Regions from separate parts of the Pseudoalteromonas sp. PA2MD11 genome, predicted to be linked through region 1. Evidence: riboswitches for the same ligand, from Rfam matches in the RefSeq annotation. Region 1 holds a riboswitch; the other holds the start of a gene.
The links. Region 1 has a riboswitch for cobalamin ahead of ISP07_RS10310 (ABC transporter ATP-binding protein). Riboswitches for the same ligand answer to the same signal wherever they lie in the genome.
Positions count from the first base shown of each region.

Region 2: linked by a shared signal. The riboswitch ahead of ISP07_RS06890 (TonB-dependent receptor domain-containing protein) and the one ahead of ISP07_RS10310 (ABC transporter ATP-binding protein) in region 1 are both predicted to bind cobalamin.

Region 1 is NZ_JADKNF010000008.1:350-12,431, forward strand. Features, by position in the region: gene ISP07_RS10300 (FKBP-type peptidyl-prolyl cis-trans isomerase) at 552-980, shown strand; gene ISP07_RS10305 (histidine phosphatase family protein) at 1,065-1,682, shown strand; cobalamin riboswitch at 1,695-1,833, shown strand; gene ISP07_RS10310 (ABC transporter ATP-binding protein) at 1,914-2,744, shown strand; gene ISP07_RS10315 (FecCD family ABC transporter permease) at 2,737-3,726, shown strand; gene cobT (nicotinate-nucleotide--dimethylbenzimidazole phosphoribosyltransferase) at 3,730-4,791, shown strand; gene ISP07_RS10325 (adenosylcobinamide-GDP ribazoletransferase) at 4,745-5,599, shown strand; gene cobU (bifunctional adenosylcobinamide kinase/adenosylcobinamide-phosphate guanylyltransferase) at 5,596-6,123, shown strand; gene ISP07_RS10335 (cobyric acid synthase) at 6,123-7,607, shown strand; gene cobO (cob(I)yrinic acid a,c-diamide adenosyltransferase) at 7,617-8,216, shown strand; gene ISP07_RS10345 (cobalamin-binding protein) at 8,218-9,075, shown strand; gene ung (uracil-DNA glycosylase) at 9,072-9,737, shown strand; gene ISP07_RS10355 (DUF3545 family protein) at 9,765-9,953, opposite strand; gene tal (transaldolase) at 10,140-11,090, opposite strand; gene yaaA (peroxide stress protein YaaA) at 11,313-12,082, shown strand, end outside.
Region 2 is NZ_JADKNF010000004.1:124,446-143,184, reverse strand. Features, by position in the region: gene argB (acetylglutamate kinase) at 1-745, shown strand, start outside; gene ISP07_RS06960 (ornithine carbamoyltransferase) at 753-1,673, shown strand; gene ISP07_RS06955 (argininosuccinate synthase) at 1,683-2,885, shown strand; partial or broken gene argH (argininosuccinate lyase) at 2,939-4,803, shown strand; gene ISP07_RS06945 (hypothetical protein) at 5,056-5,262, shown strand; gene ISP07_RS06940 (hypothetical protein) at 5,276-5,806, shown strand; gene ISP07_RS06935 (hypothetical protein) at 6,309-6,842, shown strand; gene ISP07_RS06930 (capsule assembly Wzi family protein) at 6,852-8,228, opposite strand; gene coaD (pantetheine-phosphate adenylyltransferase) at 8,225-8,707, opposite strand; gene ISP07_RS06920 (TetR/AcrR family transcriptional regulator) at 8,925-9,578, shown strand; gene thiI (tRNA uracil 4-sulfurtransferase ThiI) at 9,687-11,144, shown strand; gene ISP07_RS06910 (ketopantoate reductase family protein) at 11,261-12,154, opposite strand; gene ISP07_RS06905 (VanZ family protein) at 12,147-12,497, opposite strand; gene ISP07_RS06900 (YajQ family cyclic di-GMP-binding protein) at 12,655-13,137, shown strand; gene ISP07_RS06895 (hypothetical protein) at 13,456-14,037, shown strand; cobalamin riboswitch at 14,246-14,400, shown strand; gene ISP07_RS06890 (TonB-dependent receptor domain-containing protein) at 14,434-16,287, shown strand; gene msrA (peptide-methionine (S)-S-oxide reductase MsrA) at 16,348-16,881, opposite strand; gene ISP07_RS06880 (efflux RND transporter permease subunit) at 16,966-18,739, opposite strand, start outside.

The DNA of each region.
Region 1 (12,082 bases):
AGTCGGGCTTTTTTCGTTTTAGCTATCAGCTTTCAGCCGTCAGACGTCAGCTGAAACACAGAGATATCAGAGGTTAGATGTCAGTTGAACTGTGTGGTTGTTTAGTACCGAGACTCCCTCAGCATTCACCCTATTCATTCTCCAGGTAGGTTGGGAAGAGCGAAGCGAAACCCAACATGAGTTAGCGAGTTGTAAGTTAGCAAGGGTAAAGTTTAAATTTCAAGGTCAAGTCTGGCGTAAGAATGGCTTCAGCAATGAATATTTTTGTTTTATTATTTCGGCACTGAAGTGCCTCCTACAAGATTTTATTACTTAAAGAGACTCTGCCCCAAATACCCACACCGCGCGGCTGATAGCTGACGGCTGAAAGCTGATAGCTCTGTGTTGGGTTTCGCTGCGATCTACCCAACCTACGCCAGATCCTCAAACTTTACTCTTTCTAACTCGTATCTTTCCCCTTTCTAACTTACAACTTTACTCTCGCAAACTTGCTTCCCCTACCTTGTTATGCAATAAAGTGTTTTATATTTGTAATACAATTAAGGTTTGCTGTGTCTCGTAAGAAAACGACCAAGTCAAAAGGTTCTTCAGGTTTAAATCGTAAAAATAGTGAAGCATTTATTGCTAAGTTCTCATCGCATCCAGATACACATCTATGTCCGTCGGGTTTAATGTATAAAGTGATTGATGATGTTGAAGGAGAGCGTGTAACAGAGTTCGATACAGTGGTTATAAATCAACGTATTATGCTTGCTGATGGCAATGTGATTGCCGACAGTTATAGAGCGGGTATGCCTGAGGTTTTTGCTTTATCCGAAGCTATAGAGGGGTTAAGAGAAGGTTTGCTATTAATGAATATTGGCTCTCGTTATGAATTTGTGATCCCTCCAGAGCTTGCTTGGGGTAAAAAAGGTAACGGTGGCAAAATTGGCGCAAATGCAGTGCTGCATTTTGATGTTCGTTTAATGCGTTTAGCTTAACTCTCTGAGCATAACAGCCTTAGCATAAGTCGACAGAGTATTTAAAACGCGTTAACGTTCATTAATGGTTTACTGAGGAACATTATGGACGCATTTACTTCACGAGTTTACTTTCTTCGCCATGGCGAAATAGCTACGCCTGGAATTCTTTCTGGGCAAATCGATGTCGATTTATCAGAGCTTGGTCATAAGCAAATGCGCCAAGCCTCTGCTGAGCTCATAAATTTAAATGCCATATATAGCTCACCACTAAAGCGTTGCTCAGTCCACGCTGATTATTTAGCAAATCAGCACTCACTGCATGTACAGTATTATAACGCGCTGAAAGAGTTTAATTTTGGTGATTGGGATGGCCAAGATTACCAACAGCTTTGGCAGCAAACAAGTAAGCCTCATATTGGTGATTTTTGGCAGCACCCATGGCAAGTAAAAGTACCAAATGGTGAATCTATGGCAGACTTTTACGCCCGGGTAGAGGCATGGTGGCAAACATTTTTACAATCACTATGTGAATCTAAGCATGAACAGTCATTGGTAATTAGTCATGCTGGAGTGATCAAACAAATTCTCGCTATTGTTTGTCAGATGCCAAAACAATCTGCCACGCATTTAAATGTTTTTCATCTTCCTTATGCAGGGCTTATTACACTTGATGTATATATAGATGAACAAGGACAAGCTTGGCCTAAAATTGTTTTTTAGCCATCTAGAGCGATATTCATTGAATTATTTACTTAGCCCGCCATAATACTCATATGCTATGGAATGGAGTGAGATTCTCCAGCTGTTCCCGCAACTGTAATCCATCGAAGTAATGGTCAGCCAGATACTTAGCACTAACAATTAATCATCGAGCGGGTCAACTCAAGTCATTTCCTGGTACTTACCAGTGCTTTCTTGTGCGTTGCGATTGCTCGTCAAGAGAGAATAAGCTTGCAACAAAATAGCCATAGCGCTGCACCATTAATATCAGTGTCTGATTTAAGTTGGGGTACTGCGAATAAAACCATACTTGAATCAATTAACCTTGAGTTAAAAGCAGGGCAGTTTATCGGTCTACTTGGCCCTAATGGGGCTGGTAAATCAAGTCTGCTACGTTGTCTTTATCGTTACTTGAAACCTCAGCAAGGGGTTGTTTTGCTAAGCGGTCAAGATATCTGGCAAATCAGTGCTGATGAATTTGCAAAGCAGGTTGCTGTGGTTTTACAAGAGTCTCCATCGCAGTTTAATTTGTCTCTGTTCGATGTGGTGAGTTTAGGCTTAACACCTCATAAGCGACTTTTCAGCGGCACGTCTGCCAATGATAAGCAGCGTATTTTTCAAGCGATTGAGCAGGTTGGTTTATCTCATCACAGTGAACAAGCATTTGATTCGCTCTCTGGTGGCGAAAAGCAAAGAGCGCTCATTGCGCGCTCAATCGTACAACAACCTAAGTTGCTCATCATGGATGAGCCTACCAGCCACCTCGATGTTAAATACCAAATTCAAATAATGGAGTTAGCAAAGTCCCTCGATGTGACAGTGCTTGCTTCTTTCCATGATTTAAATCTCGCAGCGAGTTTATGTGATGAATTATTGGTGATTGATGAAGGGCGTTTGGTTTGTCAGGGGCAACCAAAAGCGGTGCTTACTGAGCAGTTGTTGAGCGATGTATTTGGCGTCTGCGCAGCGGTATCTGCTCACCCTCAATCAAGCACTGATAAGTTTATTCCGCACATCACTTATTTTTATGGCTATCAGACACAGGAGCATCAACATGACTGATGCAATGCGTTTAAGTATCTGTGTTGTCGTAGGGCTTATTAGTTGTTTTTTAGCATTGAGCTTTGGTGCTGCAAATACGTCACTGAGTGATGTTTTTAATGGTTTGTTTAGCCAAGGTAGCGATGAATTTGTGCAGCGTATTATTTGGCAGTTACGTATGCCCAGAACAATGCTGGCATTTTTAGCAGGTTCTGGGCTGGCTCTTGCAGGATTAATTTTACAGACCGTAACCCGAAACCCGCTTGCTGACCCTTATTTGTTTGGTATTTCTTCTGGGGCTTCATTCGGTGTGGTGTGCTTTATAGCCCTAACCGGTGTGAGTTTTGGCTTTAGTATGTCAGTTGCAGCATTTGCCGGAAGCTTACTTTCTATGCTGTTGCTTATTGCTATTGCAGGGCGTCGCCATGTTGGCCAAGTTGAAGCCATGTTACTCGCTGGTGTTGCTTTATCTTTCTTATTTAGCGCTCTGACTAGTCTGCTGCTTTATTTTAGCGATCCTCAAGCTATAACCGCCATTTTGTTTTGGACGATGGGCAGTTTTTCTCGTGCACAGTGGGACACTCTTTGGCTGCCATTTACCGTTATTATTGCCTGCATGACGCTGATGATTGCATTTCGTCGTCAGCTTAATGCAATGCTGCTTGGTGATGAAAGTGCTGCGACTTTGGGGATTCATGTGCAACGCTTTCGGATCATGATGCTACTGCTAAGTTCATTGATCACAGCGGTGCTTGTTGCTATGTGTGGAGGCATTGGTTTTGTCGGCCTGATGATCCCACATATTGTGCGCTACTTTTCACCGCAAGGCAGCAGCCATAACTTAGTTATGACCTCCTTGGTCGGAGGTATTTTTATGGTGTGGGTAGATGTGTTATGCCGAACCCTATTGAATAACCAAGAACTACCTGTAGGTGTGATCACTGCCGCTATTGGTAGCGTGTTCTTTTTATTCTTACTTTATTTTCGCAAACAGAGCAGGTAGCGAATGTTTAATATCATGCCTATTAATCAGCAATTTTCAGCTGGTATTCAACAAAAAATAGACCTTAAAACAAAGCCGCTAGGCGCTTTGGGTCAGCTTGAAAGTTGTGCCAAACAATTAACCCTTATTTTTTCAAAGCAGCTTGATAGTGAGCAGGCGCTAGTTGCCTTTAAACCGGTTATTTCAAACCCTTCTCTAATTGTATTTGCGGGCGATCATGGTGTGGCAAGCCAAGGTGTGTCAATTGCTCCTAGCAGCGTTACATCACAAATGGTGGCAAACTTTGCAGCAGGAGGCGCAGCGATCAACGTGTTTTGCCGTCAGCTTGGCTGGCAGCTAGAAGTTGTTGACGCCGGAACACTCAGTACTTCACACGATAAAAGTGTGCATAACCAGCGTTTAGGTGAAATCACTGCACCACTGAATACTGAAATGGCCATGTCACTTAGCCAGGTTGAAAAAGGGTTTGAATTAGCCAAACAGCGAGTTCATTCACTCTATGAGCAAGGTTGTAATACCATCGCCTTTGGTGAGATGGGTATTGGCAATACCACAAGTGCTGCGGCATTAATGGCTGCCTTGTTGTCGTTACCTGCCAGCCAATGTGTTGGTAAAGGCACAGGTGTGAGCGACGAGGTTATAGCTAAAAAAATTAAAGTTGTTGAGCAAGCCCTTCAATTACACCAAGCTCATTTTGACGACCCATTAATGACGCTTGCGGCATTAGGCGGTTTTGAAATTGTACAGATCACCGGTGCCATTTTAGCTGCTGCCGAGCTTAGTATAGCGGTGATCGTGGATGGCTTTATTTGCACTGCAGCAGCGCTTGTTGCAACTCGCATTAATGCAAACGCTCGCGATTATATGTTATTTGCTCATGCCTCTGATGAGCAAGGGCACAAAGCAATGCTCAATGCCTTGCATGCAGCACCTTTATTGCAGCTTGATTTACGTTTAGGAGAGGGCACCGGGGCTGCGCTTGCTTTACCTTTACTGCAAGCATCTTTGGCGTTTTATAATGACATGGCAAGTTTTGCCGATGCCAATGTTGAGCAAGTTGTCTGATATGAGCGCTGAACAACACACTTCTGACTCTACCCCAAGTCAGCTTCAACTATTTTTACTGGCGCTTAGTTTTTTAACGCGGATACCCGTTAAATTAAACTTTGCAGTATCGAGTCAGGCACTCAATCAGGCCAGCCGCTATTTTGCATTGGTCGGTGTAATATTAGGTGTACTTTTAGCGCTGATCTTTTTACTGCTAAGTTGGTTATTCCCTGCAGCCATTGCAGTCGCGTTAGTTATGGCGTTTAGCTTGATAATCACAGGGGCATTCCATGAAGATGGCCTTGCAGATGTCTGGGATGGCTTTGGTGGTGGTTGGCAAGTAGCAGATAAGCTGAGCATTATGAAAGATAGTCGCTTAGGTACCTATGGTGCTGCGGCGCTTGTGATGGCCTTATTAATTAAGTACCAAACACTCGTCGCACTTAGTGAAGTAACCAGTACTGTGATTATTGCACTTGTTTTAGGGCAAAGCTTAAGTCGGGTTGTAGCAACAAGTTTAATTGCAGACATGGACTATGTAAGTCAGGACGCCACATCTAAAGTAAAACCCATTGCGATGCATTTAAGCACGCAGAGTTATCAAATACTGCTAGCAACTGGCGGTGCGGTGTTAGCAATTGCATGGTTGTTTTTTGGCTTTTCTTTAGGGCAATTATTAATACTCATCAGTGTGCTTTGTGTTACTCGCTTACTATTAAAGCGCTGGTTTGAAAAACAGTTATCTGGCTACACCGGCGATTGCTTAGGGGCAGCCCAGCAAGTATCTGAGCTTGTTACTTACCTTTGCTTGGTGAGTTTATTATGAGCCAACAACATACTTTAATTTTAGGCGGTGCTCGCAGCGGTAAAAGCCGTTTTGCTGAGCAGCTGGCAACAGATTCAAACAAGCCGCTTATCTATATTGCCACAGCCAATGCGGGTGATGAAGAAATGACAGCCAGAATTAATAGGCATCAAGCAGAGCGTGCTAAGCATTGGCAGCTTGTTGAAGAGCCTTTGTATTTGGCTAAAGCACTACAACAATATAGCCATGCTGAAAACTGTATTTTAGTGGACTGTTTAACGCTGTGGTTGAGTAATTGCCTATGCCTGCAGGGTGAAGCATTTTGGCTTGAGCAAAAAGCGGCCTTACTCGATGTGCTATCGCAATTGCCAGGTGAGGTGATTTTTGTCAGTAATGAAGTGGGTCATGGTATTGTGCCGCTCGGTGAATTAAGCCGTCAGTTTGTTGATCATTCAGGTTGGTTGCATCAAGCCTTAGCACAGCAAGTTGCACGTGTTGAGTTTGTGATTGCAGGTCTTGCGCAAACCTTAAAAAGAGAACAATGATGAAAACATTAATGGTGCAAGGCACGACCTCAGATGCAGGTAAAAGTACTCTTGTAGCAGCACTTTGCCGGATCTTTGCTAATCGAGGCATTAAGGTTGCGCCTTTTAAGCCACAAAATATGGCGTTAAATAGCGCCGTAACCGAAGATGGTGGCGAAATAGGTCGCGCACAAGCTTTGCAAGCGGTAGCGGCAAAAGTCCCCGCAGAAGTCGATTTTAACCCTATCTTATTAAAACCTAATAGCGATACCGGAGCGCAGGTAATCGTCCATGGCAAAGCGCTGTCGAATATGGAAGCGGGCAGTTATCACGACTACAAAAAAGTGGCGATGGATGCAGTTCTTACTTCGCAGCAGCGTTTAAGTGAACGTTTTGAATTACTGGTTGTTGAAGGTGCAGGGAGCCCCGCAGAAATTAACCTGCGCGAAAACGACATTGCCAATATGGGTTACGCTGAGGCGGTTGATTGCCCGGTGATCATCATTGCCGATATCGATAAAGGCGGCGTGTTTGCTCATTTAGTCGGAACGTTAGCCTTGTTGTCTGAGTCGGAGCAAGCGCGCGTTAAAGGCTTTGTGATTAACCGTTTTCGTGGTGATATTGCGTTATTGCAAGGAGGCCTTGATTGGTTAGAGCAATACACCAATAAGCCAGTGCTTGGGGTGTTACCTTATTTACATGACTTAGCACTCGATGCAGAAGATTCCGTTGCTATAACTAATCAGGTAGATAAACCGCAATTACGCATAGCCGTGTTGCTACTTCCTCATATTAGTAATCACACAGACTTCGATGCACTGCGATTACAACCAGAAATTGATTTACAGTATGTACGTCATACCCAAGCTATTCCAAGTGTTGATCTGATTATTATTCCGGGCAGTAAAAATGTACTCGGTGATTTAGCGTTTTTAAAAAATGAAGGCTGGCATAAACAAATAACACGTCATCTACGCTATGGCGGTAAAGTGCTGGGAGTATGTGGTGGGCTGCAGATGCTAGGCAACTACCTTACTGATCCACATGCTGTGGAATCTAATTTAGGCAGCGCAGCAGGGCTTGGGCTTGCTGACTTTGAAACGCAATTAGGGCAACAAAAAGTACTAAGCCAAGTCTCTGGTACTCTTCATTTAAACAATAGCGATAAAGCAATATCTGGTTATGAAATTCACGCCGGGATTAGTCAAGGGCCGGCACTTGAAAAGCCATTTTTGAGCTTTAATGATCACCCAAGTGGATTCAAAGTAGATGGTTTTATTAGTGATGATAACCAAGTAGCAGGTACTTACTTACATGGCTTGTTCGATACCCCTGAGGGCGTATCTGAGCTAATAACTTGGCTTGCACCATATAGCCAAATTAAGCCAATTGATATTAACTTAAACCGTGAACAGCAGTTAAGCCGTTTAGCTAGTGTAGTAGCAGAGAATCTCGATATTGAACAAATCATCAATATTTATGAGAACTTCAATTTAGAGATATAAGGAACAACAATGAGCGAACAGAATCAAGATAAGCACCAACAACGCCAGCAAAAAGTAAAAGAAAAAGTCGACGAACGGATTGCTGCTGCACAAAAAGAGCAAGGTATTTTTCAGGTTATAACTGGCAACGGTAAGGGGAAATCGACTTCTGGGTTTGGTACTGTTGCACGTGCGGTAGGTCACGGAATGAAAGCCGCTGTGTGTCAGTTTATTAAAGGCACTTGGGAGTGCGGTGAACGTAATCTACTCGAAAAAGCAGGGGTTGAATTTGTTATTATGAACACCGGTTTTACTTGGGAAACACAAAATAAAGAGTCAGATACTGCTGCTGCGCAAGTGACATGGCAAGAAGCAAAAAGAATGCTGAAAGATGAGTCGATTAACCTCGTTATGCTAGACGAAATAACCTATATGATCACCTACGGCTATATTGATTTAGACGAAGTGCTAGAAGCCGTTAGCTCTCGCCCTGCTATGCAATCAGTGATTATTACAGGTCGTGGTGCGCACCGTAAACTAACCGACTTAGCTGATACAGTCAGTGAAGTCAGAAACGTAAAACACGCTTTTGATGCAGGAATAAAAGCACAAAAAGGGTTCGATTATTAACATGAGAACCATTAAGTTTGCACTCGTAAGTGTTTTATTTTATTTACCAACATTGGCTCAGGCTAATGAAATAAAAGAGCCTCAACGTATTGTTGCCTTAGCCCCACATATCGTTGAAAACCTGTTTGCGATTGGTGCTGGAGAGCGCATTGTGGGTACTGTTGACTATGCAGACTTTCCTCAGCAAGCGAATGATATCGAACGGGTAGGTGGCTATTACGGGATTAACATGGAAAAACTGTTGTCGTTAAAACCAGACCTAGTTCTGGCTTGGAAAACGGGTAACAAAGCTGAAGATCTCGCTTACATTGAAAAGTTAGGTATTCCGGTAGCGTACAGCAATCCAAATCAGGTTGATAATGTGGCAGATGAACTACGTAAACTAGGCAGGCTTACGCATTTGCAAACCAAGGCAAATAAAGTAGCCAAACAGTTTGAAACTAAACTCAATGCTATTCGCAGAGCGCAAGAAGGCAAACCGAAAGTGTCGGTGTTTTATCAATTATGGCCTGAGCCAATGATGACAGTTGGCGGAAATACTTGGATCAATCAGCTATTAACTATTTGTCATGCGGATAATGTGTTTGCTAATAGTGATACAGACTACCCGCGCATTAGTATTGAAAATGTATTGGTTGCCAATCCAGAGGTCGTGATTATTCCAGATGAAAAATCGAAAAAGCCTCAGCCTAAAATTGATTGGCGACAATGGCCTGAATTGCCAGCAGTGCAACATAACCAGTTTATTAGTGTAAACGCAGACTTATTACACCGTTTTACAATCCGTATGCTTGATGGTTTGACCGACATGTGTGGTAAAATAGACGTTTCTCGTCAGCAAATACAGGCTTCAAAATGATTGATTGGCAAACATTTCTAGATACTGAGCTTGCTAAGCCCTACATGCAAGAAACCCTGCAATATGTGGCCGATAGACGCGCAGCAGGCGTTACAGTTTATCCCAAAGATGAACAGGTATTCTCCGCTTTTGATGCTACCCCTTTGAATGAAGTTAAGGTGGTTATTCTAGGGCAAGATCCTTACCACGGAGAAGGGCAAGCGCATGGTTTGTGCTTTTCGGTACTGCCTGAAGTTAAAAAGTTACCACCGTCTTTGAAAAATATGTACAAAGAGTTGGCTACTGATATAGAAGGTTTTGAGATACCTCATCATGGCTATTTGCAAAGCTGGGCCGAACAAGGCGTGTTCTTACTCAACACGGTATTAACGGTTGAGCAAGGGCAAGCTCATTCTCATAAGCATCTTGGCTGGGAAAAATTTACTGATGCAGTAATTGCGCTTATCAACCATCACTGTGACGGTGTGGTGTTTGTGTTATGGGGCGCACATGCTCAGAAAAAAGGTAAACACATTGATACCTCGCGTCATCATGTGATCCAAGGCCCGCATCCATCACCGCTTTCTGCACATCGTGGCTTTTTTGGTTGTCAGCATTTTTCAAAGACAAACCAGCTGCTTACTGATCAAAATAAAGCACCAGTAAATTGGTCGTTGTCGTAAATGCAAAAGGCCCTTGCGGGCCTTTAATTAAAAGTCTAATTCATCAAGCTCAACGCTGTCTGTGAAATAGTCTAACTCCTGTAGTTCTTTGCGAAGTCTATGCTTGTCTTTCAACGCTTCGATTTCGCGCCATTTTCTCTTTTTATTTTTTGTAGAGGTCTTTTTTGTTGTACTAGGACCTTCTAATATTTCTAAAATATCGTCTAGGCTATCCATGAACTTCTCCTATTGATTTTTTGAACCTCGGAAATACCTATACCACAGGCTGCTCAAAAATAGAATAAAAAAGTGACAATACTGTTACAGAACTGTGATTGATAGATGAATAGATCAAAGAAGGTGGTTTTTTAGAAACAAAAACGCCACCTAGCGGTGGCGTTTTAAAAAATACTGTAATTTAAATTACATTGCTTTAAAGCGTGCTTCTAATTCAAGCTGTGCTTGAGCAAAAGAACGAATACCCTCAGCAAGTTTTTCTGTTGCCATAGCATCTTGGTTATGTAACCAGCGGAACTGGCCTTCAGTTAGTGGTGCTGGTTTTTCTTCAACAGTAAAGTCGCTCTCTAGTAGGTACTCTTGTGCATCCGTTAATTGGCCTAACTCTTCTAAAAGAGCAGGGCTAATCGTTAACTTATCACAGCCAGTAAGTGCGATGATCTCGCCTGTGTTACGGAAGCTTGCGCCCATAACAACCGTTTTATAATCGTGGCGTTTGTAAAATTCGTAAATGCTACGTACAGATTGCACACCTGGATCGTTTAGCGGATCTGTTGGTTTTTCCATGCCGTTAGCAACGTGCCAGTCTAAGATACGGCCAACGAATGGTGAAATTAAAAATACATTCGCATCGGCACATGCGCGAGCTTGTGCTTCAGAGAATAACAGCGTTAAGTTACACTTAGTGCCTTCTTTTTCAAGCTGTTCTGCAGCTTTGATGCCTTCCCAAGTTGATGCAACTTTGATTAGGATTTTATCTTTGCTAACGCCTTCTTTTTCGTAAAGGCTCAGTAACGTATGTGCTTTGTCGATAGTCGCTTGGGTATCAAATGATAAACGTGCGTCTACTTCTGTAGAGATATAACCAGGTACTATTTCGCTAATTTCTTTACCAATTAATACAGCAAAGTAATCACATGCTAACTCAAGTTGTTTAGCTGCATCTTGCTCGGTTTCTTTGGCATATTGCCACGCTTTATCTAAATAAGGCTTATACGCTTCAATTTCACTGGCTTTTAAAAGTAGAGATGGGTTTGTTGTTGCATCTTCTGGTTGGTGCTTTTTGATAGCTTCGATATCACCTGTATCTGCAACAATAGATGAATGCTGTTTAAGCCTTTGTAGTGCTGAAGTCATTTGCTTTCCTCATTCCAAGCAAGTTAAAAGAAAATCCATTATAGCGGCCTTTATGCTGCAACACTATGACAGTGTTTAATAGGTCAAATGTCCTTAATACAGAAAACTAGAACATTATGTATGAAAAGAACAGCGGATAAAGGCAGGACGAAACAAAACGTGCATTTTGATTCAATTAATGTTGAAATTGACATCAAACAAATTACAAGTCAATAGCTAAGTATGATCACTGTTATTTCACCTGCAAAAAATTTAGATTACGAAACACCAGCCACGACCGATAAATTCACTCAACCTGAATTACTCGAGCACAGCGAAGAGTTAATGTCAGTTTGCCGTGATTTAACACCAGCGCAAATTGGTAGCCTAATGAAAATCAGCGATAAACTAGCTGGTTTGAATGCGGCACGTTTCGCCGAGTGGTCACAGCCATTTACGCAAGACAATGCAAAACAAGCCGTGCTAGCCTTTAATGGTGATGTATACGGTGGCTTAGATGCGCAAACTCTAAGCGATGCTGATCTTGATTACGCACAGTCGCACTTACGTATTTTGTCTGGTCTTTATGGTGTGCTTAAACCATTAGATTTAATGCAAGCTTACCGCCTTGAAATGGGTACTAAGTTAGAAAACCCACGCGGTAAAAACTTATATGAGTTTTGGGGCAGTGTTATCGCCGAAAAGCTAAATACAGTGCTTGCTGAGCAAGATAGCAAATACTTGGTAAACCTTGCTTCGAATGAGTATTTTAAAGCGGTTGATAAAAAAGCATTAAATGCACAAATCATCACCCCACATTTTAAAGACTGTAAAAACGGCCAATATAAAGTGATCAGCTTTTATGCGAAAAAAGCCCGCGGCATGATGGCACGTTACATCATTGAAAATAAAATCACCCAATTAAGTGATTTAAAAGATTTCACCGTTGCAGGTTATTACTTTAGCAGCGATGCTACAGCAAAAGAATTAGAGCCTGTTTTCTTACGGGAAGA
Region 2 (18,739 bases), on a different contig from region 1:
TAAAGTCGGTGGTGCTGTGTTAAATAGCGCAGATGCCGCAAAAGCGCTTTTTGATGTTTTAGCTTCTGAGCAACAAGATAACTTTGTGATTGTTCATGGTGGTGGTGCCTTGGTGGATGCTTGGCTTAAAGACGCCGGCTTTGTAACTGCAAAACATCAAGGTTTACGTATCAGCCCAAATGAGCAAATGCCTTATATTGTTGGTGCCCTTGCAGGATGTGCCAATAAACAATTGATAAGCCAAGCAATCAGCGCTGGTCACAAACCTGTGGGTTTAAGCCTTTATGAAGCGGGTGTACTGGTATCTGAAAAACTTAAAGTATTGGCGCAAGTAGGTCAGTGCTCAGGTAGTTGTGACAGCGTGCTACCTAGCATGCTTGAACAAGGTCGTTTACCCCTAGTGAGCTCTATTGGCTTTGGAGAAGATGGCCAATGGTACAACGTCAATGCTGATGAAGCCGCAGCGGCTATCGCTAAAGAGCTTGATGCAGAACTTATTTTTATGACTGACGTAGAAGCTGTGCTTGATGCTAATAAGCAGCCACTACATCAACTTAATACGCAGCAAATCGAATCACTTATTTTTGAAGGAGTTATTCAGGGCGGGATGGAGGTCAAAGTAAAGACCAGTCTTCTTGCTGCCCAACATTTACGACGTGGTGTGTATATTTCAAGCTGGCTAAAGCCAGAGAACTTAGTCGCTTTATTAAAAGGCGAGCATGTAGGAACGAAAATTACACCATAGGTATTTCATGTTAAAGAATTTCTTAAATGGTCTTGAGTTAGACCAAAAAGGCGCACTAAAATTACTAAACTTAGCGCAAAAAATTAAAGCAAACCCAGCAGACTTCAGCCAAGCATTAGCGGGCAAATCAGTGGTTACCTTGTTCGAAAAACCCAGCTTACGTACCCGTTTATCATTTGATATTGGTATTAATAAATTAGGCGGTCATGCGGTTTATTTAGATTCACAAAATGGTGCCATGGGCGCTCGTGAATCAGTTAAAGATTTTGCCCTTAATATCTCAACTTGGGCAGATGGCATTGTTGCTCGCGTGAATGCACACAAAACACTGACCACGCTTGCTGAATATTCATCGGTGCCTGTTGTTAATAGCTTATGTGACTTATATCACCCGTGCCAAGCGCTTGCTGACTTTTTAACGCTGCAAGAAGTGCATGGCGATGTTAACAAACTAAAGCTTGCTTACCTAGGTGAAGGTAACAACGTCACACACTCTCTAATGTTATTAGCTGCCACTTTAGGCACTGATTTTGTTGCAGTTTGTCCTAAAGGCAGTTCACCAGATTCACAAATTCTCAAGCAAGCAGAGCAAATTGCAGCAATGAATGGTGCGTCTGTTATGGTGAGTGACAGAATTGAGGCGGCAGTTGGCGCAAATGCAGTCTATGCTGATACCTGGGTTTCAATGGGTGATAAAACACCGCTTGAGCAGGTAAAAGCTAAATATATGCCTTATCAGCTTAACCAAGCCCTATTAGAGAAAACCGGTGCGCAGACTGTACTTCACTGTCAGCCAGCGCATCGTGAGTTTGAAATTACCTCTGAGGTAATGGATGGTCCAGCATCAAAAATTATTCAACAAGCAGAGAATCGTATGCACGCGCAAAACGCTCTACTTGTCACATTATTAAATCCAAATTTTGTTTAAGGAACACCAATGAGTTCAATTAAAAAAGTCGTATTAGCCTATTCTGGTGGTCTTGATACATCGGCAATCGTGCCATGGTTAAAAGAAAACTACGGCTGTGAAGTAATCGCGTTTGTTGCTGATGTAGGTCAAGGCGCAGAAGAGCTTGAAGGCGTTGAAGAAAAAGCCATTGCTTCAGGTGCGTCGGAATGCCATATCGTAGACTTAAAAGACGAAATGGTCAGTGATTATATTTACCCAACTTTAAAAACGGGTTCTATTTACGAAGGCACTTATTTACTAGGTACGTCTATGGCGCGTCCAATCATTGCTAAAGCGCAGGTTGAAATTGCCCGTAAAGTAGGCGCTGATGCGCTTTCACATGGTTGTACTGGTAAAGGTAACGATCAGGTGCGTTTTGAGTCATGTTTCGCAGCCCTTGCACCAGATCTAAAAGTGATTGCACCATGGCGTGAGTGGGACTTATCAAGCCGTGAATCATTACTTGATTACTTAGCTGAGCGTAATATTCCGTGCTCTGCGTCAGCTACAAAAATTTATAGCCGTGATGCTAATGCTTGGCACATTTCTCACGAAGGTGGTGAGCTTGAAGATCCATGGTGCCAACCAAGTGATCAAGTATGGACATGGACTAACTCGCCTGAGCAAGCACCTAATGAAGCAGAATATGTAACATTAAACGTTGTTGAAGGTGAAGTGGTTGCTGTTAACGGTGAGTCATTAAAACCATATGACTGCTTAGTTAAATTAAATGACATTGCTGCGCCGCATGGTGTGGGTCGTGTTGATATCGTAGAAAACCGTTTAGTGGGTATGAAGTCGCGTGGCTGTTATGAGACACCAGGAGGCACTGTGATCATGGCTGCTCTTCAAGCGATTGACGAGTTAGTGCTAGATAAATCAAGCCGTAAATGGAAAGAAGTGCTTGGTGGTGAGTTCTCTCATTTAGTCTATGATGGTCGTTGGTTTACACCATTAAAAGACTCGATTCTTGCAGGTGCTGAATCACTGTCTAAGTTAGCAACGGGTGAAGTAGTGCTTAAGCTTTATAAAGGCCAAGTCACTGCAGTACAGAAAAAATCACCGAATAGCTTATACAGCGAAGACTTTGCAACCTTCGGTGAAGATGATGTATATGACCAATCACATGCTGAAGGCTTCATTCGTTTATTCTCGCTATCAAGCAGAATCTCAGCACTAACGAAAAAGTAATTTAATTATTGCCCTGCACGAGCAGGGCAATAGCCGAATTTGGAGACAGTTCAATGGCACTATGGGGCGGACGTTTTTCTACGGGTCCAGATGAAGCGTTTAAACAATTCAACGATTCACTTCCTTTTGATTATCAACTTGCAGAGCAAGACATTATTGGTTCAGTTGCTTGGGCAGGGGCGTTAAAACAAGTTAACGTACTTAATCAGCAAGAATACGATGACCTCGTTGCAGCACTTAATAAGTTGCTAGATGAGGTTAAAGCAAACCCACAAGCAGTCGCTGTAGCAGGGCATGAAGACATTCATTCTTATGTTGAATCAGCACTGATTGATAAAGTGGGCGACCTTGCTAAAAAACTTCATACCGGTCGTAGTCGTAATGACCAAGTTGCAACCGATTTCCGCTTGTGGTGTCGTGATACTGCTGAGCATATCCTTGAGGCAATTGCAGAGCTCAAAGGTGAGTTTATTGCCTTAGCTGAGCGTGAGCTAGGTACTATTTTACCAGGTTACACACACTTACAGCGCGCACAACCTGTGTTATTTAGTCATTGGTGTATGGCCTATGTTGAAATGCTTGAGCGTGATGAGAGCCGTTTAACCGACGCCAAGAACCGTATGAATTATTGTCCACTTGGTAGTGGTGCTTTAGCCGGAACGGCGTACCCAATTGATAGGCAAATTCTTGCCGAAGGGTTAGGTTTTACCGGCGCAACACGTAATAGCCTTGACGCCGTTTCTGACCGTGACTTTGTGGTTGAGCTATTAAGCTGCGCATCGATTTCGATGATCCACTTATCGCGCATGGCAGAAGACTTAATTTTTTATAACTCGGGTGAAGCGGGCTTTATTGAGCTTTCTGATGGGGTAACATCAGGCTCTTCTCTTATGCCACAAAAGAAAAACCCGGATGCTCTTGAGTTAATTCGTGGTAAAACGGGCCGTGTATTTGGTGCATTCAGTGCCATGATGATGACACTTAAAGCACTACCACTTGCTTACAATAAAGATATGCAAGAGGACAAAGAAGGCTTATTTGATGCGATGCCAACTTGGCTGGCATGTATTCATATGGCGCAGGCATGCATTAAAGGTATTAAAGTTAATGCAGAGAGAACATTAGCGGCAGCAAAAGGCGGCCACTCAAATGCGACTGAGCTTGCTGACTATTTAGTGGCTAAAGGTATTCCATTTAGAGAAGGTCATCACATTGTTGGTACGCTCGTGCAAATGGCTATTGCACAAGGGAATAACTTAGAAGATTTAAGTTTAGAGCAATTTAAGTCTGTGCATAGCATTTTCGAATCAGATGTATATCCTGTATTAGAAATAGACGCGTGTATTAAAGCAAGACAAGCGCTGGGTGGTACGTCACTTGAGCAAGTAACAAGCGCCATTAAATACGCAAAAAAAAACAGCAAATAGCGGTACGTGACGCAACCTTAAATGATGTTGAGTCAATCGCTAAGCTTATTCAGCATTGGGCAACGGTAGGTGAAAACCTACCACGGGCTAAGAGCGACATGATTCACTCAATTAATGAGTTTGCTGTCACTGAAGTTGAAAACCAAGTTGCTGGCTGTGCCTCGCTTTATATTTACGATACCGGCCTTGCTGAAATTCGCTCGCTCGGGGTGGACCCCGAATCACGAATTGCCGGGCAGGGACGTCAACTTGTTGAACATTTGCTAAAAAAAGCCAAAAGCTTGGCGCTTAGTCGGGTAATTGTTCTGACAAGAGCGCCAGAATTTTTTGCAAGCCAAGGTTTCAGCTTTTGTAGCAAAGACAGTTTGCCAGAAAAAGTGATCAAAGATTGTGAGCTTTGCCTTCGTAAAGATAATTGCGATGAAGTGGCAATGGAATATATTTTAAAGCCAAGTAATAGCGCGGTGATCCCGTGTAAACACCTGGCTTAATTTTCCCTGGATAGGAAAAACGCACGGTTACCCCTGTGCGTTTTTTTATGTCTGAAATTTAGATTTACTGACTTTTATGATCAAAATGATCAACTTTTGTAAAAGTTGGATCGTTAATTGCTTCTATTATCAATGCGGTGGCAACGTCGCGATGAAGTATAAAAAAGCGTCAAAAAAATGAGAACGCTTAACTCAGCTTGCAAGCTATTGTAAGCTGTACTGAAAAAACAATTAACTTAAAGGAATTAACTTATGCAAGTTTCAAACAATAGCCAATTGCAAATGCAAGCTTACAGCCAAATGCAACAAACAAAGCCTGCTTTGGAACAAACTACTAGTAATAAAACCCTGCAATCTGATACAGTAACTTTATCAAAAGAAGCGCTGTCTTTATCAGGTGGTGTAGAGATTCAACGTGGCGGTGGTATCATTATTGATCCAGATAAAAGGCCACAATAAAAATGGATAGTCGATGTTTTTGACAGATCATTTCGGTTTATCATTAGGAGCCCTAGTGGTTTGGGGCTTCATGATGGCTTTTTTCTTTAATATCTTTTTATATACAGCTACTCCGAAGAAAAATCTAATTTTATTATTTTCTTCTTTTATAATGTTTATCTCTTACTTTTCAAGTGATTCTTTCTTTTCTTGGTTCTCAACAACAGAAACTTACCTTCACTGGGCTGTCTGGGATTTAGTGACACTCTCTTTAATTCTTCTTTTTGCTAAATTTATAAAAAACCAAAAACCGACAGCTTTTTATTACGTTTGTACAGGGTTGTTAGTTAATACAGTATTGTTCCTTGCTATCTACTACGATATTTATGTCAAATACACAAAAGAGCCTTGGATTCTTTGGGATATATACTCTTTTGGAGTAAACATCGCAGATTTTGTGATGATAGTAGCACTGATAGTCGATAGAGACTTCTTAGGTTTAGTTAAACTTAAGGCATGTCTTTCAAGCTTACTTAAACACAAGGTTGCCCACCCTCAAGCTTAAATTATGTATATAGATGCTTTTTTGGGGGACTTATTAGGGGCCTTCATCGAGTGGGGCTTCTTGATGGCCTTTTTATTTAACTTAGCGGTTAATATTAATAAAACAGATAGTAGAGTTCTTGTTTTATCTTTTATTATGATGATTTCATACTTCATCAGTGGCTTCGTTAAGCTCTCTATTTATAGTTATCTGAACTGGTTTTACTTTGACTTACTAACTATAGCAGTGGTCTTATATTGGATGTACTGTGCCAAGGTAGCAAACTTTTTCGGAACAACATACATCCTTTTAGGACTTATTCTCAACTCCATTCTAATGTTATCGATATACATAGATATTTTTATTTACGAAAACAAGTCAGAGTGGTTTCTTTGGACCTTGTACTCATTTGGCGTAAATACCATTGATGTAATTATGATTCTCGTACTGCTTTTTAATAAGGATTTTCTAAAGCTTCATCATGTAGTAGGGAGAAGTTTTTCAAACGAAAAGGTTAAGAGCTTTGGCTGAGTTTCACAAGTATGTAAGTGCTTATCTAGCAACATTTATTATGTGGGGCTTTCTGATGGCTTTCCTATATAACATGGTTAGTAAGTCAATCGTGCCCAATGGTGACAAAACTTTAATGTGGATTTCGCTAACAATGTTTTTGTCTTATTTAGCCTCAGATCCACTAACCTCAGCTACTTTTCAGATTGAGTCGATGAGTTATGCAACTGCCTATGTAGTTTGGACAGCTCTAGATCTAACTTGTATTGGTGCAATACTGCTGATAACTAAGGATAAATCGATCTATAGTTACCCTGCAAAACTCTATGTAATATTAGGTTTATTAATTAACTGTTCTCTTTTTATCAGTATGTATGTAGATATTAATATACTTGAGAATACAGAAGAGTGGTGGTTATGGGGCTTTTATACGGTTACAGTCAATATTGTGGATGCAATGATGCTCATCGCTCTTTTCAGTAATAAAGACTTTCTAGGGCTTGTGAAGCTATATAGGCGAGTTCGAGGCCAAGCTGAACCAGCTTGACCTCATTAGTTAGAAACGGAATTCCCAACTGGTTCTAAGGGCTGTGTTTGTTTCTGACTCATCGCCTATTTCATCTTTTGAAATAAGCCCCGTCACTTTCCACAGACCATTAAAGACAGATTGTTGATAACCGAGTTCCAACTGTAGCTGACTCATATCTGATGCGAGCTCAGCTTGCGCTGCTTCGCTTTCAATCCAACGAAGCTTGGCATGGCCACCATAACCATTTAGAGTGTGGTAATAGGCGCCAAGGATAGCAGATTTACTTTGTCGTGGTGTTGAGCTGCCAATTAAACGTGAGCGTTGTGTATAGCTACCAGAGCCATATACGCAATCACTAATTTGCTCACAAGTTTGCTCTGTATTGGAGTATTCAAAGTAGCTTTTTAATAGACTTTCTTTCGAGCCAAAATAGCTTTCAACACCCAGCGTATAAAATGGCTCACTCGGTGCTAAACCTCTTTCATTTCGACCCATTACTTCAGCATAAAATGCCACAGGTTGCGCCGCTAAAGAGGTTGAGTACTTAACATCTAAGCTAGTTAAACGGTGTGTTGATTCACTGCTTTCGAGTGTAACAGGGTCAATTTCTAAGTTAGTTAAATAATCAGAGCCTGCACTGTTAATTGCTATTTCAAGGCCTGTTAATGGCGTACTTGCAAATCGGAGCGCCCAAAAGTCACCGTCATCTGAGCTATTTAGATATGGCTTTTGTTTGGCGTAAATACCCGTTAACTGCCAGTTACCGATAAATGATAACCAACTTGGGCCTACATATTGTGTATTTGCTCTGGTAAAGCGCACGCCTTTCATTGGCGCCGCATTATTTGATAGTAGCAGGGCGTTATCGTTACTTGGCCCCCACCAATGGCTTACTTGCTCTGCACTAAGTGACCAATTACCCAGGAGTACGGCTAAATAGCTATCTTGGTAAGTAACATACTGCTTATCAAGGGCGTCATCGGCGTAATTTACACTGACTTTAGCGCTAACACGCTTCCCTGTGATTGAACCATAACTATTTACACCGCTTTCTTGCTGGTGGCGTTTACCAAACCCTTGCTGAGACAGTGGCTCGCTGTTGTAGTTTAGGCGAATACCTGAACTAGTTTTTTGCTTTGCATTATCAAGGGCATGTTTTACATGCTGATACGCAAATAAGCTTTGCTCATCAAGTTGGCTGGTATTGGCAACTTCTAGGTCCCGTGCGATACCTTGCCACATTAATGGGTAGCTATTAATAGGCTGTTTAATAATGCCTTGGTTAAATAGCATTTCGATTGAAGCGCGAAGCAGTGGGTCGTCACTTTCTATCCATGGCCCAGCAACACTTGGCGCAGAGATCATTAGTAATGCAGTTAAGCTAATGAACTTTTTTAATTTCATCCGTGAATTTTATCCTGTAAGGCTTTGGCTACAATAGGGTCAACAAACTCGCTCACATCGCCATTGTGGCGTGCAACTTCTTTAACTAGAGTTGATGATATAAACGAATTCTTTTCTGCTGGTGTTAAAAATACACTTTCTAAATCAGGGTTTAGACGACGATTCATATTAGCTAACTGAAATTCATAGTCAAAGTCAGACACAGCACGAATACCGCGAATAAGTACTTCGGCTTTATGGTCGCGAGCTAAATCAGCCAATAAGCCAGAAAAACCAATTACATTCACGTTATCAAGGTGCGCTAAAATCTTATTAGCAAGTTCAACACGCTCATCAAGGGTAAAGCAAGGTTGTTTACTAGGATTATGCGCAATGGCAACAATCACTTTATCGAACATTTTTGCCGCGCGATGAATTAAGTCTGTATGGCCATTTGTAAGTGGGTCGAAAGTGCCCGGATAGATTGCAGTAACGTTCATAACTATCAGCGATTTATAAATTTGCTTGCTATATTAACAGTGTTTTCTCGACTATGCAGCTTAGAAAATACGCGTATCGGATTAGGAACCTTCACCTATATAAGGTACTAAGCCGATTGAGGTTAATATTTTTCAAGGTAGTATTTAATTGTCGCGCATTTGTTTATACTGCTCGGCTGGGGACCGTAATAATCATAAAAAACAGAGTAAATAGGCTATGAGCACAAAGGACAAGATCATACACACCAGCATCGAATTATTTAATCGCCACGGTGAGCGTGCCATAACAACTAACCATATTGCTTCGCATATGGGGATAAGCCCAGGTAACTTGTATTATCACTTTAAAAATAAAGAAGATATTATTCGCCACATATTTGCTTTGTATAGCGACCATTTACATACCCACTTTAAGCCACTGACTCCTGACGATGATGCACTAGAAAACCTAGCGGGCTATCTTGATTCGCTATTTGAACTTATGTGGCGTTTTCAGTTTTTCTACGACAACTTAGGCGATATTTTATCTCGTGATGAAGAGCTGAAAAAAGGCTACATTGCGTTTCAAGCAGAGCTTTTGGAGCAAGTAAAAGAGGTACTTTTTGCATTACGAGAAGGCGGTATCATTTGTATTGAAGATGAAGATGTTACAGAGCTTGCGCATATGCTTAAAATGACCGTGAGCTTTTGGACACCTTACATCAAAGCTCGCCGCTTAAGCGGCGAACTTGCCAGAGCCGATATTTATAACGGTATTTTAAAGGTATTGTTGCTATTAAAAGCCCATTGCACCGAGCAACACTTAGAGCAAGTAAATCAATTAAGGGCAAAGTATTTAGCCCTTGCTGAAACAGAGCAAAGCGAACTATAACCCCGCAAAGCAGTTTATTTCCTAGACGCTATAATTTTTGTTATAATCGCGCGCCCTTGAGGTTGCTATACCTTAGGGCGTGTGAAATCCACAGTCTAAGAGTGAACTATGCTTAAATTTATCGTCAAATTACACCCTGAAATCGCGATCAAGAGTAAATCTGTTCGTAAGCGTTTTACCAAGTTATTAGAAAATAACATTAAGATCGTTTTGCGTCGTGTTGACGAAAAAGTGCAGGTAAGAAACAACTGGGACAATATCTCTGTTGTTAGCTTGCTAGACTCTGAGCAAGTTCGCTTAGATATTATCGACGGCTTAAAACGCATTCCAGGTATCGTACAGTTTATTGAAGTAACAGAAACAGACTTTGACTCAATCGACGATATTTACCAAAAAGCACTTGAACTAATCGGCCACACGATTGCGGGCAAAACCTTCTGTGTGCGTTGTAAACGTTCTGGTAAGCATGATTTCACATCGAGCGATGTAGAGCGCTACGTAGGTGGTGGTTTAAACCAGCATGTTGAAGGTGCGCGCGTTAAATTATCTCACCCTGAAGTGACTGTTCGCTTAGAAGTACGTGATGATAAAGCATACATTGTTACTCAAACTCACTTAGGTATGGCGGGCTTCCCGTTGCCAACACAAGAAGATGTATTATCGCTTATGTCGGGCGGTTTTGACTCTGGTGTTGCAAGCTACCAAATGATCCGTAAAGGTGCGCGTACTCACTTCTTGTTCTTTAACTTAGGTGGTGCTGCGCACGAAATCGGTGTTAAGCAGGCGAGTTATTATATCTGGAAACAGTTCAGCTCTACTCACAAAGTGAAGTTTGTTACTGTTGATTTTGAACCTGTTGTTGCTGAGATTTTAGAGAATGTTGAAAACAGCCAAATGGGTGTTGTGCTTAAGCGTATGATGATGCGTGCCGGTAGCCAAGTTGCAGAAAAACTAGGTGTACAAGCGCTAGTGACTGGCGAAAGTATTGGTCAGGTATCAAGCCAAACATTGGCTAATCTAAGTGTGATTGACCGTGTGACGGAAACTTTAATCATTCGCCCGTTAATCCAACACGACAAGCAAGATATTATCAATATTGCGCGTCAAATCGGCACAGCAGAGATGGCAGAAAGCATGCCTGAATACTGTGGCGTCATTTCTAAAAAGCCAACGGTTAAAGCTAAAATCAAAACTATTCTTGCCGAAGAAGCTAAGTTTGACTTCGACGTGCTAAATACAGTTGTTGAAAATGCACGTGTGATGGATATTCGCGATATCGACACCGAAGCAAAAGAAGAAGTGAAAGAAGCCGAGTCTGTATCTGATTTACCAGAAGGGGCGGTTGTTGTTGATATTCGCTCACCTGAAGAAGAAGACGCAAACCCACTAGAACTTGAAGGTATTGAAGTTGTACATTTACCTTTCTTCCGCTTAGCAACTAAATTTGGTGACTTACCAAAAGATAAAGAATATTACTTATATTGTGCTAAAGGTGTGATGAGTCAGCTACAAGCGCTGATCTTGCACGAAGAAGGCTTTAGCAACGTAAAAGTGTATCGTCCGTAAGAGATACTGATAAAAGCGCGAAATGTTCGCGCTTTTTTAATACCTGAAATAATTAATCTGAAACGAGAAACGATAAGCTAGTAACTTTACTCTTTCCCCTAGTAACTAGCAGCTCATTAACTTTTTATTTTTATCATGCTGAGCATTGCTTGATTATAGGGGGTTTTTATTCCTAACTTAGCGCCTTGCTCGCACACATAACCACAAATTGCATCAATTTCAGATTCTCGATTATGGCTGATGTCTTGTTGCATAGAAGAAAAGTTTTCAGCGGTGGCTGTCATCACAGAGTAGGCTTGATCCAGCGCCTCGCTGAGCTTTACTTTAACCCCTTGTTTATTGGCAACCAAGCAGGCCTCATTGAGTAAATTAATAATGCGCGTGCTAAATTGCGGTGCACGTAACTGGCCATTTTTTACGTTATGAATTGCTGTTAACGGGTTAATGGCAATATTCACTAACAGTTTTTGCCATCGTAATGAGTGAATATCATCGCTCACAGAAAAATGCGGTAAGTAACTAAACTGCTGCTTAAGCTCGTTGAGCTTTTCGCTTGCAGCTGCATTACATGCGCCTAGCACACTTTCACCATTACCTGTATGGTTTACGCTATAAGGCGTTGTTTTAAAACCAGCTAAACGCGTTGTTAAAAACGCTAATCCTTGCGTATTCAAAAGCTGGGCATTAAGCTCATCAACATTACCCATGCCATTATGAGAAAGAACGATTTGGCATGTTTTACTGAGATAAGGCTTTACTTGCCCAAAGGCTGTTTGCACCTGGAATGCTTTAACGGTAATTAACACCAAATCAAAGGGGGCGGATTGGCTTAGCTCTTTGTGATGTATAAGGCGAGCTTTAATCGGGTGTGATTTACCATTACTTGCTTGATAAAAACGCGTAGTCAGGGTCGGCTTACGGGTCAGTAATGTGATGTCATGTTGTGCAGATAAAAAATGGCTAAACAATAAGCCAATCGCACCATCGCCAACAATTAAAACATTAGCCATTACGTTGCTTTCTACCTAAATGAAAACCAAGTTTTATAGCAAAATAGCTGATGGCACCAATAAAGTCAGCGATAAAGTCACCAACCGAGGCTTGACGGTAAGGCAGCATATCTTGCATAAACTCAATGGCCGCACCATATCCGGCTAACAGTAAAATTTGCACCATAAGTGGTAATTTAAAGGCTTTATCCATCACCAAAGCCAGTACAAAGAAAATACCAAAATGCGCCACTTTATCTACGTGTGGGAAGAGGTTACTCACCCCTTTAATTTCTTTGGCAAACAAAATCGTAAAGCCAATAATGCTGGCTAAAAAGATAACTTGGTAAACACGCCTTGTCACAATAAACCCTAAAAATGCCGAAATTGAATGGCCAGTATATCAAACAATTTTTGCATCGCACCTGAACAAGTCGGATAAAAATAGAAAGAATCGACAAATAAGCGTTATAATTGCCAACCATAAATGAATTTAAAAAAGACTATGTTAGGAGAACCCCATGCCTTCATTTGATATTGTTTCTGAAGTAGAAATGAACGAAGCGCAGAATGCAGTAGATAATGCAAAGCGTGAACTAGAGACGCGTTTTGATTTTCGTGGTGTTGATGCATCAATCGAACTAAGTGATAAAGTAATCAAGTTAAAAGCAGAAGCACCACAACAAGTAATGCAACTTTTTGACATTCTTGCTGCGAAAATTTCAAAGCGTGGCTTAGATGTATCTAGCCTTGAGCTTAAAGATGAATCGCGTAGCGGTAAATACGTAATGCGTGACGTTGCTCTTAAGCAAGGTATCGAAAAAGACGTAGCGAAGAAAATCGTTAAGTTAATCAAAGACTCAAAGATCAAAGTACAAGCCGCTATTCAAGGTGAAGAATTACGTGTAACTGGTAAAAAGCGTGATGATTTACAAGAAGCAATGCAAGTTGTTCGTACTGCTGATTTAGGTCAACCATTCCAGTTCAAAAACTTCCGCGATTAATATATAGCTTTAAGTTTTAAGCTATAAGCCTGCAAGTTTCTGAACTTTACAAGGAGCGTATTTTGAGACGAATATTAGGTTACAGAGAAAAAGATATCTTCTAGCTATGTTCAGCTAGAGGATATTTATGTCAGTAAAAAACAAAGCAATAGATCGTAATAAACAGAAAATACACAGGTCCACACAGTACTTATTTTTACCAACAAATACCAAGTTTGTGGGTAAATGATGACTAAACCAAGACTTTAATTTAAAAGCCTTGGTTTTTTTTGTTTCTAAATTAGAATGCTGGCTTTTCATTTCACTAAGGAGAATGTATTGAAAAAAGTTTTAGTGTTGGCAGGGGCTGTTATTTTATCTGGATGTGCATCAAATAAGTACTCGCAGCCAATGGTTGATGGGCCCAGCGCCAAACTTCGTTTAGCGTCTGTTCCTAGCAATAATAATTTTATCAATGTACCTGAAAAGAGTGAGTGTATTGCTAAAAAAGTAGGGTCAAATAATCACATAGCCACTCTTGGTGTTAAAGCAAACCTCGTAAGAAGTCTCAGCCGTTTAAACATGCCAGCTTATGATACAGAGCTTGGTGACTCGCATCAAAATGAAGTTTATATTCCTGCAGAAAAGCAATTTTCATTTCAATTTAATGGGGTTGGAATTACCGGCTTTTCTCCAGGTCAGAACGATTCAGGTGGTGTGCTGTACTCTTGGTGTAGAAAAATAATAACTTTCATGCCAAAAGAAGATGCTAACTATGAGGCTTTATATGATTACGTTGAGTTGCCTAATGGGAAAGAAACGTGCGGTGTAAAATTGTTTGAAATTGTACTTTCGAATGAAGGTACTTATGAAAAAGTTGAAAGTTCAAACTATAAAGTTGTTGAGAATTACTGTGATTAATATTGAGTATTTTTCTCTAATTTTATAAATGAGATTCAAAAGCCAATCAGCATGCTGATTGGCTTTTTTACTTTAGGCTTACATCTTAGCACTTAACTTGCAGCTTTAGACTTAAAACTTTGTTTTAGAAGTATAGCCGTCCATTGACTTTCCTCCCCAAAATCATCACAATAACGGCCTATTTTCGAGGTGCTTGCTGTATCTTCAGATACGTTTTATTTCAAAGGGTGAAATAGTCGCAAGATAATCGGGAAGTTGGTGCGTTTTCAGGGAGAAAACAATGCCAACACTGCCCCCGCAACGGTAATGTAGATGCCATGCATGTACAGAGTCCGGAGACCGGCCTTGAAGTAACTTACTATTCGCGTGTGCGGTGGGCACAGGCTAGGGGATATCATGCTAAATAAATCTGCGTTAGGCGTAGCGGTTGCTGCTGCGTTGTCTTTTTCTGTATCTGCTGACGAGCAATCAATCGAGCACATCACAGTTTCTGCCAATAAATTCGAACAATCAATTAATGATGTATTAGCCAGTGTTACTGTCATCGACCGCGCTGATATTGAAGCAAGCTATGTTCGTGACTTACCAAGCTTACTAGCCACTCAAGCAGGCTTTCAAATTAATGCCAATGGTGGTTTTGGGCAAAGCTCTGGTGTGTCATTACGTGGTGCAAGTTCTCGTCATACACTTATTTTAATTGATGGTGTACGCACAGGCTCTGCAACACTTGGCTATAAAAGTATTAGCAATATTCCTTTAAACAGTATTGAGCGTGTTGAAGTAATTAAAGGCTCACGTGCAGCTGTATATGGTTCTGATGCGCTAGCTGGTGTGATTAATATCATTACCCGTAAAGCACAAAACACGACCTTAGATGTTACTTTTGGCTCAGACTCTTACCAAGAGTACCAAGTAGCGACAGGTGGTCAGTTTGCAGGTGTTGATGTTGCCGTTAATGCCGGTTATGAAAAAACAGATGGTTTTGATGTTCTGCAAGGCTTAGCGCCAGATGAAGACGGCTACGAGAACAAAAACCTTGGCTTTAATCTTGGTTATCAAAATGAGCAGTTAGGTGAGTTTTTAGCGCAAGCACAATACTCAGAAGGCGAAGCAAAATACGATAGCGCTTATAGCCCAGCAGACAGCACCGTAGAAAAAGGCGAGTTCGAAAATTACCAAGCTTCACTAGGTTGGAAAAAGGCTTCCGAAAAACACAGTCATGCCATTGATATTGCCATATCAAGTGATAGCTCAGATGACTCACGCATTGATTACACGGGTGCAACGGTGGTTGATAAGTTTGAAACTGAGCGTGAGCAAATTGATTACAATGGCCAATACTTTTTCAATCAAGCACTGACTCTTAGTGGCGGTCTGAATTGGTATAAAGATGAAGTGAACACTAACTCAGGTACTTATTTAAAAGACAGCCGTGAAGTATTCGCTGCGTTTGTTGGCGCTTATTATGACGACGAACACGTGCTGGCAAACCTAACCGTTCGCCAAGATGATGATCAGCAGTTTGGTGATGAAACAACTTACACTGCAGCTGTTGGCTATCACTTAAATGACATCGCTACATTCCGCGTAAGTCAAAGCACAGGTTTTAAATCTCCAACATTTAATGACCTATATTACCCGGGCTCAGGTAACCCAGAGTTAAACCCTGAAACATCAGATAACCAAGAGCTTGGCTTATCACTCAATGTGAATGATATCAGCCTTGATATTGCGATTTTCCGCAGCGAAATCGACAACAAAATCGCTTGGGCACCAAATGCATCAGGGCAGTGGATCCCAACTAATATAAACGAAGCTCGCCACGAAGGTGTTGAGTTTAGCTTTAAAAACCAAGTATTTGGCTTTGATCACAGCTTTAACTTTACCTACCTTTCAGCGGAAGATACTGAGACAGGTCAGTCACTAACCTATGTGTCAAATCACAGTGTGAATTGGTCATTAAACAAAGCATGGGGTGATTTTGATGCTGGTATCGATATGCAATACCGTGGTGATCGTGATGGCAAGTTAACGCACTTACCATCGTATACGTTATGGAATTTAGTTGGTCACTACCAAGCGACTGACAACTTAACAGTGTCACTTCGTGTAGAAAACCTATTCGATAAAGAGTACAACGCCGTTGATGCCTATGGTACAGACCTAGATGGTGATTACATCAACGACGAATTTTATTACTACAACACGGCCGAGCGTCGCTTGTTTGTAGGTGCCCGTTATCAGTTCTAATAATAAGGAAAATTATTAGTTCTGCGTTTAAAAGCTCGCTACCTACTTAGCGGGCTTTTTTCATTTAAGTTTAGCTGCGTAATACTGTTCGAACTTTGTAAGCTTTGGGGCAATAAGAATACTGCAATAACCTTGATTTGGGTTTTCATTGTAATAGTCTTGATGGTACTGCTCTGCAGGGTAAAAGTTTGTAAGCGGACTCAGCTCGGTGACAATCGGCTCACGAATTTGCTTTTGTAAAGCATCAATCATGGCTTGAGATTCTGCTTTTTGCTGTTCATTATGATAATAAATAACACTGCGATACTGAGTGCCGACATCATTACCTTGGCGGTTTAATTGTGTGGCATCGTGTAAAGTGAAGAACATTTCAAGCAGGGTGTTGTAGCTCACGATACTACTGTCAAAATCGAGCTGAACCACCTCAGCGTGACCCGTTAAGCCAGTACAAATTTGCTGATAACTAGGGTTTTCAATCTCACCGCCTGCATAGCCAGAGCTGACATTAAGCACGCCTTTCACACGTCTAAATGCGGCATCAATACACCAAAAGCAGCCGCCGCCAAAAGTGGCTATTTGTATGTTGTTATCCATATTAAACTCCCTTATCGTTTTGCTGACTATAGCCGAAAAAACAAAACGCCGTAAAGACGGCGTTTTGTATCAATAAAGTGCGTTTTAAATTTCTTCTAACGGCTTGTCTTTTGCTTGTTGTTCTAACTTGCTTTGTAAGTACTCAGGCGACTGAGTATTTCGAGCAAGTGCACTGTATGCTGCAGGTACCACGAATAAGGTAAGTAAGGTTGCAACAATAACACCAGTAAACACCACCACACCAATTACCATGCGGCTTTCTGCACCTGGGCCACTTGCAAGAACTAGCGGTACCGAGCTCATCACTGTGGTCAATGAGGTCATAATAATTGGGCGTAAACGCTGCGTAGCAGCTTGGCTAATCGCTTCGTTAAACTCAACGCCTTTATCGCGCAGTTGGTTGGCGAACTCAACAATCAAGATACCGTTTTTCGCACTTAAACCTATCAGCATTACAATACCAATTTGGCTGTAAATATTAAGAGTAAGTCCGGTGTACCACAAACCAAATAATGCTCCCACTAAACCAAGTGGCACAGTAAGCATGATCACAAATGGGTGAATAAAGCTTTCAAACTGGGCTGCAAGTACCAAAAAGGTGACTGTCAGTGCCAGAATGAATACATAGGTCATTGCCGACGCGCCTTCATAGAACAGCTGCGATTCACCCTTGTAGTCAATTGCACCGTCGATGTCGTTTTCTTCTGCTGCTACTTGATTTAAGAAGTTAAGCGCTTCTTCTAGGGTATAACCATCTGCTAAGTTCGCACTTAACGTAATTGCGCGCATACGGTTATAACGGTTTAAACGCGATGCAGTGGCTTCTTCTTTTAAGCTAATTAAGCTATCAAGCGGTACTAATTCGCCACTGCGTGATTTTAAATAGATATTTGAGATATCAGTCGGATTAGCAAAGTCTTCTTTGGTGCCTTTTAAAATCACATCGTATTCTTCACCACGGTCGATAAAGGTCGTTACGCGGCGTTGCCCTAACATGGTTTCGAGTGTGCGTCCCACATCAGATACAGAAACCCCTAAATCTGCGGCTTTGTTTTTATCAATGTTGATTAAAAACTGCGGGAACGTTTCTTTGTAATCATGATCGATTCTTACCAAGCCTGGGTTTTTCTCAGCGCGCTTAATAATACGGTCTCGCCAATCGGCTAGTTGGTCGTAATCGTTACCTTGCAGTACAAATTCAATCGGACGAGATGAACCGCCGCCACCAATACCACGGCGCATAATGGCAAACGCACGCACATCAGTCACTTCAGTCATTTTACCGCTGATTTCGTCCATCACTTCCCAGGTTGAGCGCTTACGCTTATCCCAGTCAGCCATACCTATGATAGCAACACCACCTTGACCACCCCAGCCCGGCACACGAACAAGCACTCGGCTCAATTCACCAGACTCAGAGTAAGGCATTAAACGTTCTTCAATTTTAGCCATGTTTGCAGCGTTATTTTCATAACTTGCGCCCTCAGGACCACTCATCATGATAAAGAAAGTACCGCGGTCTTCTTTTGGCGTAAGTTCTGAAGGCACTTTTTGAAACAGCATAAAGCTGGCAACACCAGCCAAAATCATAGTCAGTAGCAAGCTCCATTTACGGCTCATATTTGAAGCCAGCGAGTTACGATAGGCGTTTTCGATTTTGTTAAAGGTTCTATCCATCCACTGGCTAAATTTGCTTTCTTTTTCTGAAGCTTTCAATACTTTAGAGCAAAGCGCTGGAGAAAGTGTTAATGCCGTAATACTAGAGAAGAACACTGCAGCGCTAACTGCCATCGCAAATTCCGTGAATAGGGCACCAATACGGCCATCCATAAACACTAGCGGCACGAACACCGCAATC